4 regions of the Ornithinibacillus xuwenensis genome follow, and region 2 is predicted to be linked to each of the others. Evidence: predicted binding sites of a transcription regulator. Region 2 holds the regulator's gene; each other region holds the start of a gene.
The links. Region 2 encodes Rex, which represses fermentation and respiration genes when NADH is low (regulators of the CRP and FNR family bind a similar motif). Its sites were predicted from a motif close to TTGTGAAATATTTCACAA; they were not measured.
Positions count from the first base shown of each region.

Region 1: a site for Rex is predicted at 2,501-2,518, ahead of ABC228_RS10280 (hydroxymethylglutaryl-CoA synthase). Genes of this name have one in related genera too.
Region 3: a site for Rex is predicted at 3,825-3,842, ahead of ABC228_RS03385 (cytochrome c oxidase subunit 2A). Genes of this name have one in related genera too.
Region 4: a site for Rex is predicted at 1,681-1,698, ahead of ABC228_RS03770 (L-lactate dehydrogenase). Genes of this name have one in related genera too.

Region 1 is NZ_JBDIML010000003.1:185,747-190,980, forward strand. Features, by position in the region: gene ABC228_RS10270 (SDR family NAD(P)-dependent oxidoreductase) at 1-154, opposite strand, end outside; gene ABC228_RS10275 (ribonuclease H family protein) at 499-1,164, opposite strand; gene ABC228_RS10280 (hydroxymethylglutaryl-CoA synthase) at 1,282-2,454, opposite strand; gene ABC228_RS10285 (hypothetical protein) at 2,607-2,780, opposite strand; gene ABC228_RS10290 (HesB/YadR/YfhF family protein) at 2,857-3,147, opposite strand; gene ABC228_RS10295 (VOC family protein) at 3,349-3,768, opposite strand; gene ABC228_RS10300 (hypothetical protein) at 3,785-4,783, opposite strand; gene ABC228_RS10305 (RNA polymerase sigma factor) at 4,802-5,234, opposite strand, start outside.
Region 2 is NZ_JBDIML010000004.1:6,080-11,313, reverse strand. Features, by position in the region: gene ABC228_RS12830 (YdiK family protein) at 1-29, shown strand, start outside; gene ABC228_RS12825 (3-hydroxyacyl-CoA dehydrogenase) at 109-1,017, opposite strand; gene ABC228_RS12820 (MFS transporter) at 1,030-2,208, opposite strand; gene ABC228_RS12815 (MarR family winged helix-turn-helix transcriptional regulator) at 2,198-2,614, opposite strand; gene ABC228_RS12810 (hypothetical protein) at 2,810-3,799, opposite strand; gene ABC228_RS12805 (redox-sensing transcriptional repressor Rex) at 3,965-4,618, opposite strand; gene ABC228_RS12800 (ABC-F family ATP-binding cassette domain-containing protein) at 4,831-5,234, shown strand, end outside.
Region 3 is NZ_JBDIML010000001.1:567,881-573,114, reverse strand. Features, by position in the region: gene ABC228_RS03405 (formate--tetrahydrofolate ligase) at 1-1,465, opposite strand, end outside; gene ABC228_RS03400 (cold-shock protein) at 1,818-2,018, shown strand; gene ABC228_RS03395 (isoprenylcysteine carboxyl methyltransferase family protein) at 2,074-2,586, opposite strand; gene ABC228_RS03390 (type III polyketide synthase) at 2,586-3,671, opposite strand; gene ABC228_RS03385 (cytochrome c oxidase subunit 2A) at 3,917-4,060, shown strand; gene ABC228_RS03380 (cytochrome c oxidase subunit II) at 4,091-4,594, shown strand; gene ABC228_RS03375 (b(o/a)3-type cytochrome-c oxidase subunit 1) at 4,594-5,234, shown strand, end outside.
Region 4 is NZ_JBDIML010000001.1:628,215-633,448, reverse strand. Features, by position in the region: gene ABC228_RS03785 (hypothetical protein) at 1-439, shown strand, start outside; gene ABC228_RS03780 (CBO0543 family protein) at 526-1,020, opposite strand; gene ABC228_RS03775 (hypothetical protein) at 1,174-1,590, shown strand; gene ABC228_RS03770 (L-lactate dehydrogenase) at 1,813-2,748, shown strand; gene ABC228_RS03765 (DinB family protein) at 3,124-3,819, shown strand; gene ABC228_RS03760 (phosphotransferase enzyme family protein) at 4,189-5,163, shown strand.

The DNA of each region.
Region 1 (5,234 bases), on a different contig from region 2:
CTTTATTTAACTCCGCCTCAAGAATCTTTCCTTCTGACTCATTAATATCTGTTATAATGACATAAATATCATTGATAACCAGTTCCTGACAGATAGCCTTCCCAATTCCTGAGGCTCCACCTGTAACAATAGCAATTTTTCGATTTGCTTGCATCGTAACCCCTCCAATATTGTATATTATCAAATTATGAAACCGCTTACTTTTGATCGCAATGAAAACTGAGTATACGATTTGCTTGTGATTAGATTACCTCCTCTACTATTGAATACTGAAGTGAATTGATGTTGGGCTCAGATATGATGAGGATAGTGAAGGTTTTATCTAGCTAGTTCATGGGTGGATAGTTCTTAAAAAATTTAGCTATAGCCTTCTAATATAAGTATACATCCATTTATTCATAAAATAAGAAGTAAGACTAACAATTCATTGTTTTGTCAATTTTAATTAATCAGCTTCATTCTACAAAATAAAAGCATCCCATCAATATGAGATGCTTGTTATTCAGCCCGATTTATTTCACTTTGACTTAAAATCTCTACACCATTCAATGCTTGTGTTGCTAAGTGATCGGCTTCCTTGTTTCGCTTCCGTGATACTAATGTAAATTCAGGTGTAATGCCTAGTTTCATAAGCTTTCCTTCAATCTTGTCAATCCATCTTAATAAGTCTTCCTCATAGCAAGGCCACTCATCACTCATTTGATTAATAACTCCTTGTGAATCTCCAGTAAATGTAACCGGAAGATGGTGTACTCCTAAATCCTCAAGAGCTTGGATCGCTAGATACAGTGCTGCATACTCTGCCTCACTATTTGTTTGCAGCTCTTCTACAAGAGCATTTTTTCTTAACCGAAGCTGCTTACCGTTTTGTTCAAAATAAATAACACAACCCAATCCAGAGCTTTTTGTTGCTACATCAAAGCCCCCATCAAAAAACACGACAACATTATGTGGCTCCGAATCAATATCTTCCACGTATCGCTTTAGTTCCTTCAGCATCCAAGTCGTATCATGATTATCATAGAAGGTCATATCTTTTATTCGACCAGTTTTTGCTAAATCTTCGGCCAGTAAAAGTGCTTTCTCCGGGTTCATTACTTCGGATTGAAAGGTCGATTCGGTTCCCTTTGGTGTTCGATAGGTCATTTCAATTTTTATTTTCATCGTGCTCACCCTAACCATATTGGACTAGTTATAGCTTTCACTTAATCGCTCTAAGAATGCAATTCTTGTTAGGAATATAATGAAAGCCCTAGGCTAAAATTGCCTAGAGCTATACCATTAGCTATGTTTATTGACATATTGACGTTTATGATCTGTAATACCAGCTAAACAAATGGAAGCTGGATCTTTCATGATGTCTAGTTCAATATCTGAACCATCAGCTGGCAATGTTTCTTTAAAAATATGCTCATATTCTTCGATTAATACTTCCTTACGTGAATCGAATAATTGCTTATGGTCCTTCATATTTAGATGGTTTCGATAATTCGGTTGCAGAATTCCTGAGAAGAACTCTCCTACTGCACCAGAACCATAACTAAACATTCCAATTCTAGAGCCATCCTTCAAATCTTCAGATTGCTCAAGCAATGACAGAAGACTTAAATATAGAGACCCAGTATAAATATTTCCGACATTACGATTATAGGTTGTACTAGTTGTGTAATGATTCAAAAGACGCTCACGAACTTCCTCTGTCGTATCATCAAGCACCGTGCGTAGCGCCTTTAAGCCCATCTTTGTGTATGGAAGATGGAAACAGATAGCTTCCATCTCGTTTAAATCAAAGCCTGACTTCTCTTGATAGGCTGTCCACACCTTATTAAAGAATGCAATGTATTGTTCATTCGAAAATTTCCCATCTACAAATGCCTTGTCCGAATAGATTGGACGCCAAAAATCCATAATATCATTGGTAAGATATACATTATGGTTTTCTAACTCTAATATTCTAGGGTTAGCACTAATAACCATTGCAACTGCACCCGCACCTTGGGTAGATTCTCCAGAGGTATCGAGACCATAACGTGCTATATCAGAACCCAATACAAGCACCTTACTCTCCGGATTTAATACAATATGTCCTTTTGCCATTTGAATTCCAGCGGTTGCAGCATAACAAGCTTGCTTTACTTCTATTGCTCTAGCATTTGGATTTAAACCTAATAATTGGTGAACATATACCGCACCCGACTTCGAATGGTCGATTCCAGACTCTGATCCAAATATTACATAATCAATCTTTTCTCGATCTTCATCATCGAGGATTTTTAGTGCAGCGTTTGCTGCAAGTGTAATCGAATCCTGTGTAATTGGTGCAACTGCCATTTGGCTCTGCCCGATACCAATAGTAAACTTCTCAGGCTCCACATTTCTAGCAACTGCTAGTTTATTCATATCCACATAAATATGTGGTGTAAAAAATCCTATTTTATCAATTCCAATTTTCATGCTGACTTCTCCTTTAAATCAGTTTCTCTTTCCCTATTATATCTATATGTGAAAAATCACACAAATCAAAGCTCTATGGAACGATGGAAAGAAATACGAAAAAGCTTGTTTACCGTTTGGCAAACAAGCTCTAAAAAGGATACAAAACATATTTAACCTTTATCTCGTTTTCGTTTGTACTTTTTATTATTAATGTTCAAAAACTCACTATCCCCCGCAAATTCAACATCATCCTTATTGCTTCTTTCCGGTTCAGTGTTATACTTGATTCCATGATTCTTTTGTCTACCAGTGTCTCGATTTCGATTTTTATTTGCTTCAGACATTTTAAATTCCTCCAATCGTCGGCATTATTAGTGTTCACTAATTATTATGTCCACGTTGGAGCTTCTTATTTGTCCGTTATTTCTCTCTAAATTGATATTCTACTTCATCTTTCCCCATCACGACTTTCATATCATATTCCTCTAAAAACCAAGCATCTTTTTCACTAAAATAAAAGGTAATACCTTCAACCTCTTGTTTCACACCTACTTCACCATCACGACCAACGGTTAATCCTAGAAAATAATTGGGATGTTCAGTCTTGATACCACCGTATATCTTCAGGAAAAATTGAACATAGTCGCCTTTTTCAAGTCCCATTTCATCGATAAACCACTTTGCTGCGTCATTGGTAATTTCTAAATTCATATGTACACCTCATTTGATTGTTCTATAACCAAAGTCTTATCTTAGACTACCCTATGTTACATACTGTCTTCTTACCATGAATGTAGTACGATAACGAGGATAAGTCAATGAATTAAACTCCTAGGTTCTTATAGTATATGATTTATCGGGAAAGTTATGGATAACAAAAAGACCTCCATGTTGAAGGTCTTTTGAACAATATTATTTCTCGATTCCATAAGCCTCTTTAAAAGTAGGACTTAATTCACTCCAAACGTCAAACAAATTGCCATCTAAATCATAAAACACAAAATTATTACCTGAATGACCGCGATCCTCAATTTCACCAACCTGTACATGTTGATTTTTTAAGAATGTGTTAAATGCTTCTAATTGTTCATAGCCATTTACTTCAAACGTGAAATTAAAATGTGTTTTTCCTTCATTATCGATAAATCCAATTTTTTCACCGTCTTTTGCCTTCACAAGAAAGAAGCTCTGATTCGCTAAGTCTAAAATCGCTTTATTTTCATCTCGATAATTTTCAATCGCGCCTAATATAGTTTGATACCATTCAGAAGAAGCTGCTGGATTCTTTACTGGTAAATATGTAGTCCCTACTCGCTTAATATAATTGTTCATGATTCATTTCCCCCTATTAATAAATCCATTTTTCAGAGTAATAACCCTTCATAAATTGAAGTAATTTCTCAATTACCTTTATTCCTTCATGTTCAGCTGCTTCTGCATTTCTCAATAATTCAATCGCTTTATTAGAAGAGTTATGATCATTTGGTATCCCCCCATTAGGAAATGGAAACAATCTCGTTAACTGCTCAAAGGCTTCAGCGGATACGATGTAGAATTCTCTAGCCTCTCCTGCAAGCTTGCGTACTCCACGTTCAACAACATTTGTTCCATTCCATTTCATTGTTAATTCTTCTAAAAATTTCACAGCAAATTGTCTAGCATCTGCAATAACCGCTGCATTATAGGCGTTACCTAGTGGATCAACCGTTCCTTTTTCAAATACCTTAATCCATGCCTCAAAGCCATCCAGGCCCATCACAAAATTACCATTAAATATATGGTTCCATTCTCTACCACGAGCATGGTCAACTATCATATCAAGTGCCATTCGAAGCATCTCATATTTAGAATGAGGTAGTTTTTCACTAATTGTCGTAATAAAAATAAATCCCTTTGCTTCTGAAAAATCTGCATAGGTTATGACACCATCATTAGATGGATCCTTTGCATAAAATTCCTGAGAATCATCATCATACCCATAAATTAACCCAAATTCTGTTGAAAACAAATCATATGATATTGCCGGAATACCATGATCAATAGATTCTTGGATTATGCTAAACGTTTTTTGAAGCTTATCTGGTGGTACTGGCGCTGCCGGATCAGCTAGACAGCTAGTAAAGCCTAGATTACATAAATTTCGTCGCAATATATAACCACCAGGAAAAGCAGTTGGTCCGGCAGGGTGTACCTTTTTCGGATCAATATTCATACGAAATGCATGCCCCGTCAGCCCCATTACGTCAATTAAAGAAAACGCATTTTCATCGAGGTAGCTCAAAGCACCATAAATAGCACTAGCAGCAGATGTTCTGGTAGTTGTCCAATCTCTTTCATGTATATTCAAAGCATATTTCCCCCTTTGCTATAATGTTGGTGGGGTTGGAAGAATTTTTTTCCTAGTTAAGCCTTTATCCGCTCTTTTTTTAGTATAGGCATGAATAGATAGCCGAATTTGTTCCTTTCGAATCTTCACTCTTGACCTAGACAGCACATTGTATATATTAGCCGTTGACGTGTCAAACAGTGAAGCGAGCTCAGCTGGTGAAATTGCCTCAAAAAAATGTGCTTCAAATATCTTTTTTTCACGAGGACTTAAACAGTGTAGAAGGGTTTGGATACTTTCCATCATCTCCAAACGAATGAGATGCTCCTCAGGACCTTCTACCCTTGCTTTTTCCGAAGATGAATATGCAACAAAGGATAGTATTGAATCTATATTTGAGAAATCAACTACATCCTTATGTAAGGTATTTGTTTGGATTCCACTAACTGGCTGTTCGTTTCGAAACGGACCT
Region 2 (5,234 bases):
ATAAGATTAAAAAGATGAAAAAGAAGTAACAAAATCCACAAAAGTAACTGGTTGTAAGAAATAAGAGCCTTTCTATCGTGAAATAGAAAGGCTCTTGACGTATTTATCTTATGGTTGTAAGAATTCTTTTTCATTATATGCCGGATTTGGATACTTATAAAAGCCCTCACCAGATTGAATCCCCATTTTTCCTTTATCAATAAACTCATTTTTTACTAAGTCCGCAATTTGTTTAAATTCATTTTGTTCAGGATTCGGATGGTTTTGCGCCTTCGTACTTACTATATTGTATACGGTTTGTAATCCAACAACATCGATTATGCCAAATGGTCCCATTGGTGCTCCGGTTGCAATCATCCATGTTTTGTCAATAGCATACGGGTCTGCAACACCTGTACCCCATAAATGCTGAGCGGCATCAAGAAGTGGAACGAGTAAACTATTTAAAATATAGCCAGGCTGTTCTTTCTTAACATGAATTGGTACCATGCCAATTGCTTGAGCAAATTTTAATACATCCTGTACAACTTCCTGATTTGTTCCAGGGTGCTCCATTACTTCCCCAGTATTGTTCATCCAAATACGGTTTGCAAAATGCAATGCCAAAAACTTCTCAGGGCGACCAGTAAACTCTGCAAATTGACTTGGCAGTAAAGTGGAGGAGTTTGTTGCAAAGATTGTGTGTGCAGGTGCAACCTTTCCAAGCTCTGTATAGAATTTCTCTTTAATTTCTTTTAGTTCCGGAATTGCTTCAATCACAAGATCAGCATTCTTCACTGCTTCGGCTAAATCTGTTGCATACTCAATGCGGGATTGGGCAGTTTTTACCGCTTCTTGTTCATCCTTAAAGTAATCAGTATATGTTGCTTCTAAGTTCGCAATTCGCTCTTTTGCTTTTTCAATTGCCTCATCATTAATATCATAGATAACAACATTAAAGCCTTTAAACGCTGTTTGGAAAGCAATCTGACTTCCTAATACGCCGCTTCCAGCAATGGTAATAGTTTTATAGTTCATTTTATTTCCTCCTTATATATATAACTTCGCTTTTCGACCATGTAAGACAAGATAGAGTGGAATGCTTATTACTATTATTGGCACCATCCACAAAAATATTGTTCGATATCCTACAAAAGGAATAATTAATCCTAATAAATATGGACCAAACCCAAGGCCAGTATCATAAAAAATAAAATAAGTGGATGTTGCAAATCCAAATCGATGTGGCTCGGTAACTTTTACAGCAATAGTCTGTGCAATCGAGTTAATATTTCCAAAGCCAAGTCCAATTAATGCAGCTGATAACAATAAAATGAAACTACTATTCGCCTGACTAAATAAATACATGCCGATTGCAAAAATGACCAGGCAAGGATATACAATGATATTTGGTCCCTTCCGATCCATTAATCTCCCACCGAAAGGACGAGTGAAGATGGTCGCAACGGCATAAACAATAAAAAATAAGCTTGCAGCATCTACTAAATTGATTTCTTCTGCAAAGAAAGATAAAAAAGACATAACTCCTGAATAAGCAAAACCCATTAATAATGCGATGAAAGATATAGGAATTGATTTTGGCTCCATGAATTTCGCTAGAAAAGATTCTTCTGTTGATTCTTGCTGATTGGAGCTTAACGTTTCCCCATCTAGTCGGATAAATGCTAGTGCTATAATCATCAGAAGTGATAGTCCAATATTAAGACCAAAAATATAATCATTTCCATTTTCAAATTTCATTAAGAATATACCAATGAAAGGACCAATTGCAGTTGCCAAAATGACACTTAAACTAAAATATCCAATTCCTTCACCTTTTCGTGAAGCCGGAAGAATATAAGCAACAATTGTCCCCGCTGCTGTCCCAATAATTCCTACAAATATACCTTGTATCAATCGGTTAAATAATAAAAATCCAACATTTATTTCTATAAAATACAAGCATGCACTCATGAAAAATAATAGAACACCAATGGATAGTATCTTAGTAGATCCAACCTTACCAATCAACCTACCTGTTAGTAATCGGCCAATTAAGGCTCCAATAACATATATACTTGATACTAAACCGGCAATACTAGTTGAAACGTGATATGTTTCAATCGCATAACTAGCGATGGTGACAATCAATAAATAAAACATTAAAATGGATAAAAAATTAATTAACGATATGACAATAAAGTTCTTTGTCCATATACTATCGTTCATACTCCTTCAATCTCTCCTCCAATGTGTTAATCTTTGCTGTATACTCCTGAACCACTTCCTCTGATAATGGCTCTGTTACGAATGATTGGAGGTGCATCACTTTTTCAGTTACCGTTTCACAAAGTGCTTGTCCTTCATATGTTAAGGATAAATATTTTTGCCTCTTATCTTCCCCGTTTTTGAAGTGTATAAGACCTTGTTCACGTAATTTATGCACTAAGGTAGATACGGTTGGTTTTTCGACTGACCATTCTTTTACAATATCCATACTCGTACAACCATCATTTTCAGCTATATGGTGTAAAACCAGCCATTGTACTGCTGTAATGCCATTAGCCGAACAAATTTCTTGAAGCCTTAAAACATAGCGCTTATTAAAACGATAGATGGTAGAAAAAAGATTCATATAACCCTCCTAACTAGTTAGTATTACTAACTAACTATAATAAATTAGCACGTATTTGTAAATAAAAAAGCTCCCTCAAGTTTGTACTTATTCTAGTATAGGAAAGAGAATAGTACTTGATACAAGCGGAACATTTTAATCCTATATACAAAAAGAAGAGCAGCATCAACGCTACTCTTCTTGGATATTCGTTCGTTATTGGATTGTCTTCAATTCTTCAATCCATTCAGCTTTTACCGCTTCATCTATTGTAGCTTCACCCATAACGGTATAGCTTACAATAATTAAGTCATCACCCTTAAAGAATCCACGAGTAACCTCTGCTTGATCATCCAATGATTCATCTTCTGTTAAGGACAATTCATACATCGCATCTGTATCTGTTACTCCCAGTACATTAAATTCCAATTTACCCGTTACATTTTCTGAAATACCAGTCTCCATATTCCCTACCCATGTTTCGGGATCTACAAGGGAGCTGGCACCCTTATTGTATTCAATCGTAACTAATACCTGGCTATATTGGTCATGCGCCATCATTACTTCGGCTACAGCATAGTCAACGTCCTCTTGATAGTTGTATAGCTGAACCTCTTTATCCTCAAACGGTAACACAAGCTCTTTAATATTTGCCGCATAATCCCCTTGTATTTGTGCAAAAACTGCATTATCAAGAGGCTCACCATTTTCATCTAAAAATACGGTTTCTTCTACCTCAGAACCAAATATTTTCCAAACTCCGTTATCCGGCTTCAGTGTATGTACACCTGAAATTCGGTTACTCGTAAAACCATCTGAACCAATTGCAGTTTGTGTGAATCTAACTTTAGCTTCTGTTTCTGATTTTTCTTCAACAACTAAATCAGAAAGTTCAGCCTCAATATCATATTGAAATACCATTTCGGCAGTCTGTTTTGTTGAGTCATACAATGGTGATTCACTATGAATGGTCTCCATATGCTTATCAACATCTTTATCAATTAATGTTTGCATATTTAGTTCAAGCACTGCAAATAGTTCCTCATCCTCTGGCACACCAGATTCTTCTGACTCTTTACTTGTTTCTTCGCTTTTTTCCTCTTGCTTATCTGTATCTTTTTCTTTTGCAGCATCATCTGAACATGCAACCATTACGATACTTAACAATAATAAAAGCACAAATCCAAAATATTTTTTTACTCCCATAATATCCTCCTACATAAAATTACTACATTTTTACAATACTATTACATCTTAGCTAAACTATCCCTTTCCGTAAAAAGGCAAAAGTACTATGAGGAAATTAAAAAAGATAGTGCATTACAACTAGTAAATACACTATCTAGGAAAAAAGTTCTATTTATTCAACTATTATTGTTCACTTGTTGGTTCATTTATTTCTAATGGATAATGCTTTAGAAAATAAGCCAAAGCCTGTAATTCCACTGCAAGATCAATATGATGGACACGAACATCATCTGGCACGGTAATTCGAGCTGGTGTGAAATTAAGAATACCCTTAATCCCTTTGGATACTAATCGATCCGTTACACGATCTGCTTCCAGAGCCGGAATCGTTAAAATTGCAACTTTTATGCCATCCAGCTTGTCTTCTAATTCATCAATATGATAAATCGGAACACCACCAATCTCTGTTCCAACTTTATTCGGATCCGCATCAAAAGCAAGCATGATTTTCGTATTATTATTCTTCATAAAATTATAATTTAAAAATGCAGTACCAAGATTACCAACACCAATTAATGCAACATCTGTGATCTCGTCCTGGTCAAGTGTCTTTCGGAAGAATCCTAATAAATATTCAACATTATAGCCATAACCTTTCTTCCCTAAAGCACCAAAATAGGAGAAATCTCTTCTAATTGTTGCGGAATCCACTTTTACCGCATCACTTAATTCCTTAGAGGATACCCGGGTTTTCCCCTGAATCTGCAAATTATTTAAGAAGCGATAATATAATGGAAGTCGCTTTGCTGTAGCCTGCGGTATTTTGTTCTGTTCCAAGCTGTTTTCCTCCTTGCCAATTCAAAAACGATTTAGTTAGATGCACATATTAAAACGCTTGCAAACTATCTTTCATAACTTATGCTACTAATTCTCTCCTATCTATTTTATCAGATTTTTCACAAGAAGTCGTGATTATTTTCACAAATTGATAATTGTATTGCTTGAAACCTTCCTTATACGATAAACTGATACTACTAGAGGTGACTATTATGATTATTATGCAATTAAATGATATTTCAAAGTCATTTGGTGCTGAAGAAATATTAGCAAATATAAAACTTGAAATTAAAGATAAAGATAGAATTGCAATTGTTGGTCGTAATGGAGCTGGTAAGTCTACGCTCCTTAAAATCATGGCGGAAGAAATGTCTTATGACACAGGGGAAGTAATCAAGCCAAAGGATCTTACAATAGGCTATTTATCGCAGCATACAGGGTTAGATTCTACGAAGACTATTTGGAATGAGATGTTAGATGTCTTCCAGGAATTACTCGAACAAGAGAAAAAGCTTCGAACACTAGAAGAACAAATGGCAAATCAAGCATCACCCAAGCTTTTAGAGGAATATGATCGCTTACAACAAGAATTTGAGACAAATGGCGGCTACAGCTA
Region 3 (5,234 bases), on a different contig from region 2:
TCTTTGCCATACACACAGGAAGATTACCCCAACCTTGTTCTTCAAAGAATGCAAGTTGCTTTTTGGCTTTTGATGATAATTCAATATCATCTGCTCCATATACAGTGTGGGCAATTTTTCTAATCTTTGTCTCTAAAGAATCCTCTAATTCATACACTCTTGTGAAATTCCTATTATCAGAGTCAATGGTGTGTACCAATTTTTCTGCTAGTTCAATTCCACCTTCTCCACCTTTTGCCCAAACATCAGTGAGAGCAACTTGATATTGATGTTCATTACACCAAGCTTCGATATATTGTACTTCGTTTTCTGTATCCGTTGGAAACTTATTAATGGCAATAACGAACGGTAGCCCAAATCCTTCTATCGTTTCGATATGCTTTTTCAAATTTTCCATTCCAGCTTTCAATGCATCAACATTTTCCTCTGTTAGATTGTTTTTAGGAACTCCTCCATGCATCTTCAACGCACGGACAGTGGCGACAATGACAACTGCATCAGGCTCAAAATTACCTGCTCTCGTTTTAATATCAAGAAACTTCTCCGCTCCAAGATCAGCACCGAATCCCGCTTCTGTTACGACATAATCTCCTAATTTGGCTGCGGTTTTAGTCGCAAGAATACTATTACATCCATGCGCAATATTGGCAAACGGTCCACCATGAATAATAGCTGGTGTATTTTCGATTGTTTGAACTAGGTTTGGTTTAATGGCATCTTTGAGCAGCATGGTTAAGGCACCTTCAACGGCCAAATCCTTTACATATATTGGCTCTTCTTGATATGTATAACCAATAACAATATTGGATATCCGTTTTTTCAAATCGTTTAAATCGTTGGATAAACAAAGTATCGCCATGATTTCTGATGCTACCGTAATATTGAAACCATCTTCTCTTGGTACTCCGCGAAGCGGGCCGCCTAGACCAACTACAATTTGCCGCAATGCTCGGTCATTCATATCCATAACACGCTTGAATTCGATTCTTCTTGGATCAATATGTAATGCGTTTCCTTGGTGAATATGATTGTCAATCATTGCTGCCAATGCGTTGTTCGCGCTTGTGATAGCATGTAAATCACCTGTGAAGTGAAGGTTAATGTCTTCCATAGGCAAAACTTGCGAATATCCGCCTCCGGCTGCACCACCCTTAATACCCATTACTGGTCCAAGTGATGGTTCTCGAAGTGCAATCACTGTCTTTTTTCCAATTTTATTTAATGCTTGACCTAACCCTACAGTTACAGTAGATTTTCCTTCTCCTGCAGGTGTTGGATTAATCGCCGTCACTAAAATGATTTTTCCGTTTGGCTTATCGGATAACTTGTCTAATAATTTGTCAGATAGCTTTGCCTTGGTATGTCCATATGGTTCCCAATCCTCAAGTGATAAATTGAGCTCTTCTGCGATTTCACTAATTGGCTTTAAGCTTGCTTCTTGTGCTATTTCTATATCTGTCTTCATTTCTCCTCTTCCCTTCCATTGGTATTATAGGTACTCGAAAAAAATGGGTACATGATACATAATATTTACGAAAAACAGTACACTAAGATTATACAATGAATGACAGTAAAACAACAGATTCATTATTGGATTATTCTGCATGTTTTTCCAGGAATCTTGACTGTCATGATAAAATAAGCTATAGTTGACACAAGCAAAGAAGATTTATGGATCATTAGAAATGGTGGCTTCGATTAGAAAGAAGTGGGTTATTTATGATCCAGACTTTCTGACTTAGCTACCTTTTTTGATTGTCATTTTTCTGATTTGTAATAACACGTTTTACGTGAAAGTTTTTAGGAGGATTATTTACATGGAAAACGGAGTAGTAAAATGGTTTAACGCAGAAAAAGGTTATGGATTTATTTCAGTTGAAGGTGGAAACGATGTATTCGTACACTATTCAGCAATTCAAGGTGAAGGCTTCAAAACACTAGAAGAAGGCCAAGAAGTAACATTTGAAATTGTTGATGGTGAACGTGGTCCACAAGCAGCTAACGTTGAAAAAAAATAAGAGAACATATATAAATAAACGGTAATCAATCAAGATTACCGTTTTTTTTGATGCTTTAAAGCTTCGATAGCGAGGCCAACGCTCTTTCTTCTGCTGGAATCCGAATTCGTAATAAAAGAATATGAAGAATCGGAAACACGATTGCGGTCATATATGCACCAAACAACATTGGAATCACAAATAGCTCAACTGCTACAATAATATAATTTGGATGCTTAACAAATTTATATGGTCCCTTTTTTATTAAGGCCACACGTGGCAATACAATAATTTTTGTATTCCAAAATCTTCCTAATGAATAGATACACCATACTCTTGCTAATTGTGCAGCAAAAAATAGTAAAAAATAAAGGTAGTTAAAGCTTATTTCTTGTGTTTGAAGTTGATTTTCTAGAAATACACTGATAAAAAACAGACTATGTAAATAAATAAACCATTTATAGTGATCGCTACCTGCCTCTATTCCACCTCTTGCCTTCATCCATTTTTCATTGTTTCTTGCAATTACTAATTCCACTAATCGTTGACCAATAATTATTACGATAAATATCCACATCCATAATGCCACTATTCATCCCACTCCAATAGTAAAATTTCAGAACTAAAACCAGGACCAAGAGCAGATACTATACTTTTCTCACCTTTTTTAATATCTTGTTGAATCCATTTTTGCAATACATATAGAACTGTCACAGAGGACATATTTCCGTGATTGGCAAGTACCTCAAATGAGTATGACAATTTCTCAGTTGGAATTGAAAAGGATTCCTCCATTGCCTCTAACACCTTTCTTCCTCCCGGGTGCACGATAAACGAATGAATCGCTTCTAGGCTCGTATTGTTTTGATGAGCAAACTGTTCTAAATGATCCTTCCACACTGTTTTAACTAAGGCAGGAATACTTTTAGAGAATATCACTTCAAAGCCATTATTCGTAACCTGCCACCCCATAACATCAGTACTGTTTCTTTTGGTATAGGAACTAGATGCTATAATTCTAGGCAATGTTTTTTGAAGAGACTTACGATGTTTTGAATTTTCCCCTATTAGAAGCACCGCACTGCTTCCATCTCCGAATAATGCTGTTCCAACTAAATTACTTTTCTTATGATCACTTTTTTGAAAGGTTAAGCTACAGAGCTCACAATTCACCAATAATGCATTTTTAGTTGGGTTAGCAGCTAACCAATTAGAAACCCTTGCTAAACCAATTGCACCTCCAGCACACCCCAATCCCCACAAAGGCATTCGTTCTACATTTTCACGAAACGGGCGTTCGTTCATGAGATATACATCTAGTGATGGTGTTGTAATACCAGTACTAGAAACAAACGCAATCAAATCAACCTCTTCATACGAAATGTTATGTTCGAGATAGGCGTTTTCCAAGCATGCATCCATCGCTTCTAATGAATGTTTAATCGCATATTTGTGATACAAGTCATTGCGTTCTTCAAAGCTATGATTATCCAGAAACCAAGATTTATCCACTACAAATTGCCTTTTATGAATAGCCGCATGATCAAAAACTGGTAATAGTCTGGATAATTGCTTTTCTGGATATGGAAAGATTTTTGCTACTAAGTCTTTTACTTCAGCTTGACTAATTTCATATGTCGGTAATCCAATACCAACAGAACAAATAATTGCCATCTACTCACCTATTTTAAAATGAATTATATTAGCGTTAGTTTGCAGCCGAATTCATATTTTATTACGATTTTCTACACATTTTTGTCACAAACTTTATTAACCAAAAAGTTAGTAAAATTCATCTATCAGCTCCAATTTAAACAATTGAACAAATTGTGAATCCCTTGATATGAAGGCTCTCATCGCTTGTTTATTGTGTAAGATTAAATCGAGGACATTAATGTAAGTTTAAGGGGGTTAGCGGAATGCAAAGCAAAGAAGTTTCAGCTAGTAAAGACAAAGAAAAGAATCGACAAGACTTAAAAGGCACCTTGGTTTCAGTCAGTATATTAGGGGCCATTCTTATCATTAGCTGGGTTGGAGCATATATACTATTTATTTCGAGATAGAACATTTACGATTAGGAGCGTGATTAGAACATGCATTTACACAAGTACGAGAAAATATGGTTATTGTTTGGGATAGGTTCCTTAGTAGTCTTTCTCCTCGTGTTAGGATATGGTGCCTTTTGGCAGGGAACACATCCTCAGAGTCACGGAATCACAATTGATCCAAATAATATTGAATCAAATGAAGCATTTAAACCTGAAAATTTAGGATTAACACAAGTTGAAGAAGATAAGTATATCCTTAATATAGCAGCTTCAGCGTTTTATTATGATCTTGGAAAGGATGAAGATGGTAATGCAGTTCGGCATATTCGAGTTCCCAAAGGGTCAACAGTATTGTTCCAGGTAGCGTCAAAGGATGTCGTTCATGGTTTTAACGTAGCAGGAACAAATGTAAATATGATGGTTGAACCAGGTTATATTAGTAGCTTAGAAACGGTTATGAAGAACCCTGGGACATACACCATTGTATGTAATGAATATTGTGGAATTGGCCATCACATGATGTATGCCACCTTGGAGGTGTATGAATAATGGAATTAGCAAAGAAAAATATAGATGAACAATCATTGGGGCAACTAACGATCCAAAAAACAGAATCGAAATTATATATGTCTTATATTACAGTTGCATTTGTTGCCTTACTTATTGGTGGATTAATGGGCTTATTACAGGTATTCGTCCGTTCTGGAAGATTCACTTTACCTTTTGGAATTGATTACTATCAAGTATTGACTGTACACGGTGTTATATTGGGACTCGTATTGACCACTTATTTTATTATTGGATTCCATTTTTCCTTAATGGGCAAAACGGTTGGCATTTCCACTAAACAGCGGAAATTAGCATGGCTTGCATTTTGGATTATGGTGATTGGTACAGTCTTAACAGCGACAGCAATTTTATTAGGTCAAGCAAGTGTATTATATACATTCTATGCACCACTTCAGGCTCATCCAGCGTTTTATATTGGTCTAGCAATGGTTATCATCGGAAGCTGGATAGCGGGATTTGTCAATTGGCGACAGTTATACGTATGGAAAAAAGCACATCCAAGGGAGAAATCTCCACTATTAGCATTCATGGTTACGATTAATACATTATTATGGTTTATTGCAACATTGGGAGTGGCTGCAGCAGTACTAATTCAATTTATTCCGTGGTCACTGGGGTA
Region 4 (5,234 bases), on a different contig from region 2:
TAGAACCTTTATCATTACACTACTCACCATTGTTTTGATTTATTTGTGTATACATAGTATAAGCTACTATAGTGAAAAGAATTTGGAAGATGTGATCAGATATACAGCAATAGACTTTGACTTTCTAGGATTTACTGAAAATCATAATCAAGTATCCGAGAATGAAGCATATGAATGGATTACCAATGAGGGTCAAACAGTTGAGGAACTACTGAATTTCCTAGGGAGATATGATGTTAAACGGGTTAACACGGATGAAATACTAGGGAGAGATAGCTTTAGCTTTACTATTTATCATGATATTACAAATCCAACAATCGTAAGGGTTTTAAATGAGAAAGAGATTATAGTAGGTGAAGATTTTTATCAAGTAGTTAATGGAGAAATTGATATGAACTGGATAAAAGAATTTAATAAGAAATTCAAAGGCGAACTATAAACTCTCCACGCAGTTCGTTAGGTTGCAAAAAGCACAATAGCAAATTGTAAAAATTGCGTGGAGAACCCGTAAAACAATTTTAAGTACTACTTTACAGAAATCTTACCTTTATTAATGATACGAATACTAGCGATGATTGATCGACATAACAAAAGTTTTATGATAACACTGATTAATGAGTGGTACCAGGTCCATCCCTTTCGCCAAGTTATTAGCTTTGTATTTTTTTCCACTAGTGTTTCAATCAGTATTTGTGGGATGACGAAAGGAAAAAGCTTAAATAGTATTCCAAGTGGTTTACTGTTTAGAGTCCATTGATTATAGTAGAGCAGCATTAACGGATAATGTATGTAGTCAAAAGGCAAATGAATCTTTAACCGTTTAAATGGCTTCATTTTATATTTAATATATCCTTTGCTTACTAGATATTTATCAGCTCCATAGTTACCGATAGCACTAACCAAATATACAATTACCCAATCTTTAAATGACCGTTTTACAATTGCAAACGGTAATAATAATATTCCAGCTACCGTAGTTAGTATTAATAATTTATAAGGACCATAGCTCTTTTTTTTCATATTAACCACCTCCTCCTTATTTTGTATATTTTTATCTGTTTTATGTGGAGGCTTTATTAGAATTAGATAACCAGATGAATACATGTTTACTTTTAATGATTGAAATAAATATATAACGATGTGGCCATAGGGTCTGAAATGAGGAGATGTCAATTGCGTAAAAGAAAAAAGATACTGATAATATGTTTCACACTAGTTTTTATTTTTGCTGGGTTATATGCGACTACCTATATACCTAAGAACATAATTACCATTAAGTCGTCGGAGGTTACGAAGATAGAAATTTTTGATGGTAATCGTGGTGAATCCGTTACCATTACAGATGATACACAGAAGCAACATATTATTTCTAACCTTAACGAAATTAAATTTCAGAAAGGAAAACCAAGTATAGGGTACTTAGGCTATAGATTCAGATTAGAAATTTACAATGAAAACAGTGAAGTGTATAAAGAAATAATAATAAATAGTAAAAATAAAATACGGTATAAAGGGTTCTTTTATACAGATGAATTTCAACGTATTGATATTGACTATTTAGATAATCTCTTTGAGAGAACTAATGATTAAAGGTTAAGCTTATTGTGAGATAGTCATCGTTAATTTACTAAAAAAACGAAAATAGTATTGCAATTAATTACATTCTCTAGTATCTTTAAATTGTGAAATGATTCACATAAAGGTATGCGATAAGAGAATGTAAGACAATTAGTAATATTGAAACGTTATTTTTTAAAATTAATATGTGAAATTATTCACAAAATCTGATTACAGCTATTGGGGGTTCCAGTAATGAATTTAACATTAGGTAATAAAATTGTATTAGTGGGAAATGGAGCAGTTGGTTCAAGCTATTCCTATGCATTATTAAATCAAGGTATATGTGATGATTTAATAATTGTAGATCTAAATGAAGAAAAAGCAAAAGGGGACGTAATGGATTTAAACCATGGTATTGCCTATGCACCAACTGCCATGAAAATTAGCTATGGTTCATTTGAAGATTGTAAGGATGCAGCACTTGTTGTGATTTGTGCGGGCGCAGCACAAAAACCTGGAGAAACAAGACTAGATCTTGTCAATAAGAATATTCACATCTTCAAATCCATTGTTAATCGTATTATGGATTCTGGATTTAATGGTATTTTCATCGTTGCAACAAATCCTGTCGATATACTATCTTATGCAACTTGGAAATTCTCTGGCTTACCAAAAGAAAGAGTAATCGGTTCTGGAACCGTATTGGACTCTGCAAGATTCAAATATTTATTAGGTGAGGAATTTGATACTGCAGCGGTAAGTGTTCATGGGTATATTATTGGAGAACATGGTGACTCACAATTACCTGTTTGGAGTTCTGCAAATATCGCAGGTACACCAATATCAAATAGATTATCAGATGAGCGAAAAGAAGAAATAGCTTTCCATGTTCGTGATGCAGCATATGAAGTGATCAATGCAAAAGGTGCTACGTATTACGGTATTGCAATGGGGTTAGTAAGAATAACAAAAGCAATTTTACGAAATGAAAATGTTGTATTACCAGTAGGGACATTGTTAGAAGGTGAATACGGATATCATGATGTATATATTGGCATTCCAGCTGTAATAGATAGATCTGGAGTTAAGAGTATTGTTGAGTTAACATTAACTGATGAGGAGAAGAGCAAGCTAGCTAAATCTGTACAAACATTAAAAGACATTCAGGATTCTAACAAATTCATCTAAAGGAGCGGATATATTGCTAGTTTAAACATTAACCCATTTGATAATCTTGCTATTTCAGCATTAGTAGTAAAAGCCCTCATTTTTTATAGCCAGGGTACAATAGACAAATTCCTTATAAGCTCTGTCATACAAAGTATGATTACCGCATCAAACTTTTGCAAAAGTTCAAGGAAATTTATATTAATATGAAAGTAAAATACTACCAGTAGCAGCAATCCCTATATGTAGGGTATAAATTATAGGTATAATATTACTAAAGTGAAGTAAAATTTTTTAACCGTTAAGAATGTAATTGCTAATCTACTTCTAATAAAGAACATAGAAATAAATGGTCTTTGATTAATAGAAATACATTTTATAGGAGTGAATTATGAAATGGATATGAACGAACGCAGAACTTGGAATGATAATCATAAGAAATTAAAGCAAATACTCGTTAGACCAGAAGCTCATAATGAAGTTATTCAGTTATTTCTATCCCATCACTTATTACTGCATGCTTCGTCTATAAGTCAAACAAATTACACTACACTTGAGGATAAATTGCTTAAAGGCTTGCATGAAAGATTGTTTAGACAATACCCAGTACCCAATCCTGATACCAACAATTCAATTGCATGGCATTTATGGCATATAGCTCGTATTGAAGATATGACGATGAATGTTTTAGTGTCAGATAGAAATCAAGTATTATTTTCTGAAGACTGGCTTACGAAAATGAATGTTCCGCTTACTCATTCTGGAAATGACATGCAGGAAGAGGAAATTGCCGATTTAAGTAGAAATATTGATATTAATTCCTTATTAGCCTATAGAGCAGCAGTTGGGAGGAGAACAAGAGAAATCATCACTTCATTGAAGCCAGGTCAATTTATAATGAAGATTAATGCGGATAGGATTAGACGATTATTTGAAGAAAATGCTGTTATGGAAAAATCAAAGTGGTTGGCTGATTATTGGAGTAAAAAGAATATTGCTGGATTAATCTTGATGCCTGCCACAAGGCATAATTTCTTACATTTAAACAAAAGTATCCGCATTAAAGAAAGACTTCAAAAGAAGCTAGATTAATAGAAAAATAAAAGGAAATTTAACCAGAAAATAAATTAACGAATTAGAAATAAGCAAGAAAATACTGATTGCAGCTCTTTAGTTGGTTGATAACATAAAATTCCATTATTAACATAAGTTCTAAATATCTATGTTAGAATAATATAACTGTTTAATTTTCTTCCTCAGATTATACTACCGTAAGTGGCGGAAGAACAGATGCACGAATTACTATTTCCATCTATTCATGAACAATACCACTAAGGATTACACCACAAGCTAAACCTACATATAGTTACCTCTTGTTTGGAAATAGTTCAGAAGACAGTACTTTTGTTAGCAAGAAATAAAATAAGTTAATTGGGGTTGATAGATGTGGAAGAAACTCGTATGAATAACAAAGATAACGAATTAGTAGATATCGCATTACAAAAATATGATTTGCAGGTTAAATCTGTATCGTTCCTTATTGAGGAGACAAACGACTTCTACAAAGTAGAGGATCATCAACAAAATTTATATGTACTTAAAGTGTATCAAGAAGAGTCTAGTTCAATAGATGATAATTTAGTAGAAGTGTTTTTTCTAAAATATTTAACGGAGAATAGTGATTTATTGATTCCTACTATGATCCAAGCAAAGGATGGAAAATACATTCAACAAATTGTAACTCCTAACCATTCGAAGCCAAGACGCGTTGCCTTATTTTCATGGCTAGAAGGAGAGGACTTACATAATAATGAAACGGAAAGTCTATTTATCAAGTTGGGAGAACTAACAGCAAAACTACATCAAACTATGAAAGGCGTATCTATCCCTCCTAATATCTCACCTAAAAAGTGGAACAAAGTATTTTTTTATGCTGGTGAAGAAGCAGTTTACCGAAATGAAAATTATGAAAGTATTCTTTCACAGGAGTACTTTGACTTAATGGATAAGATCATTCCATTTTTAGATGAAGCCTTGTCGAATTATTATAAAGAAAATGAGAATCAGCTCCTATTAATTCATGCTGATCTAAATCCATGGAATATTAAGGTTTTACGAGATGAATTAAGAATACTGGATTTTGAGGATGCATTACTTGGTTTGCCAGTTCATGATATTGCAATAATGCTATATTACTATGATTACGAAGAAGATTTTAACCTCAAAGAAGTAAAAAACTTGTTCTTAAAAGGCTACGAAATGGTTTGTCCACCACCTTCGTTTACAGATTATGATTTGGATTTATTAATGACAGCTAGAAGAGTTAATTTTATGAACTACATTCTTCTAGTCAGCGATGAGCCTCAAAGCTTTATTGAAAAGAGTATTCCGCGCGTAAAAGATTTTATAAGACGATATAATATTGTATTAGATTAATAGCCCTGATGAATTAGAAAATTACCTTTTCATATTGATAGAAAAAATTCAGACTGGAACGAACAGTTACC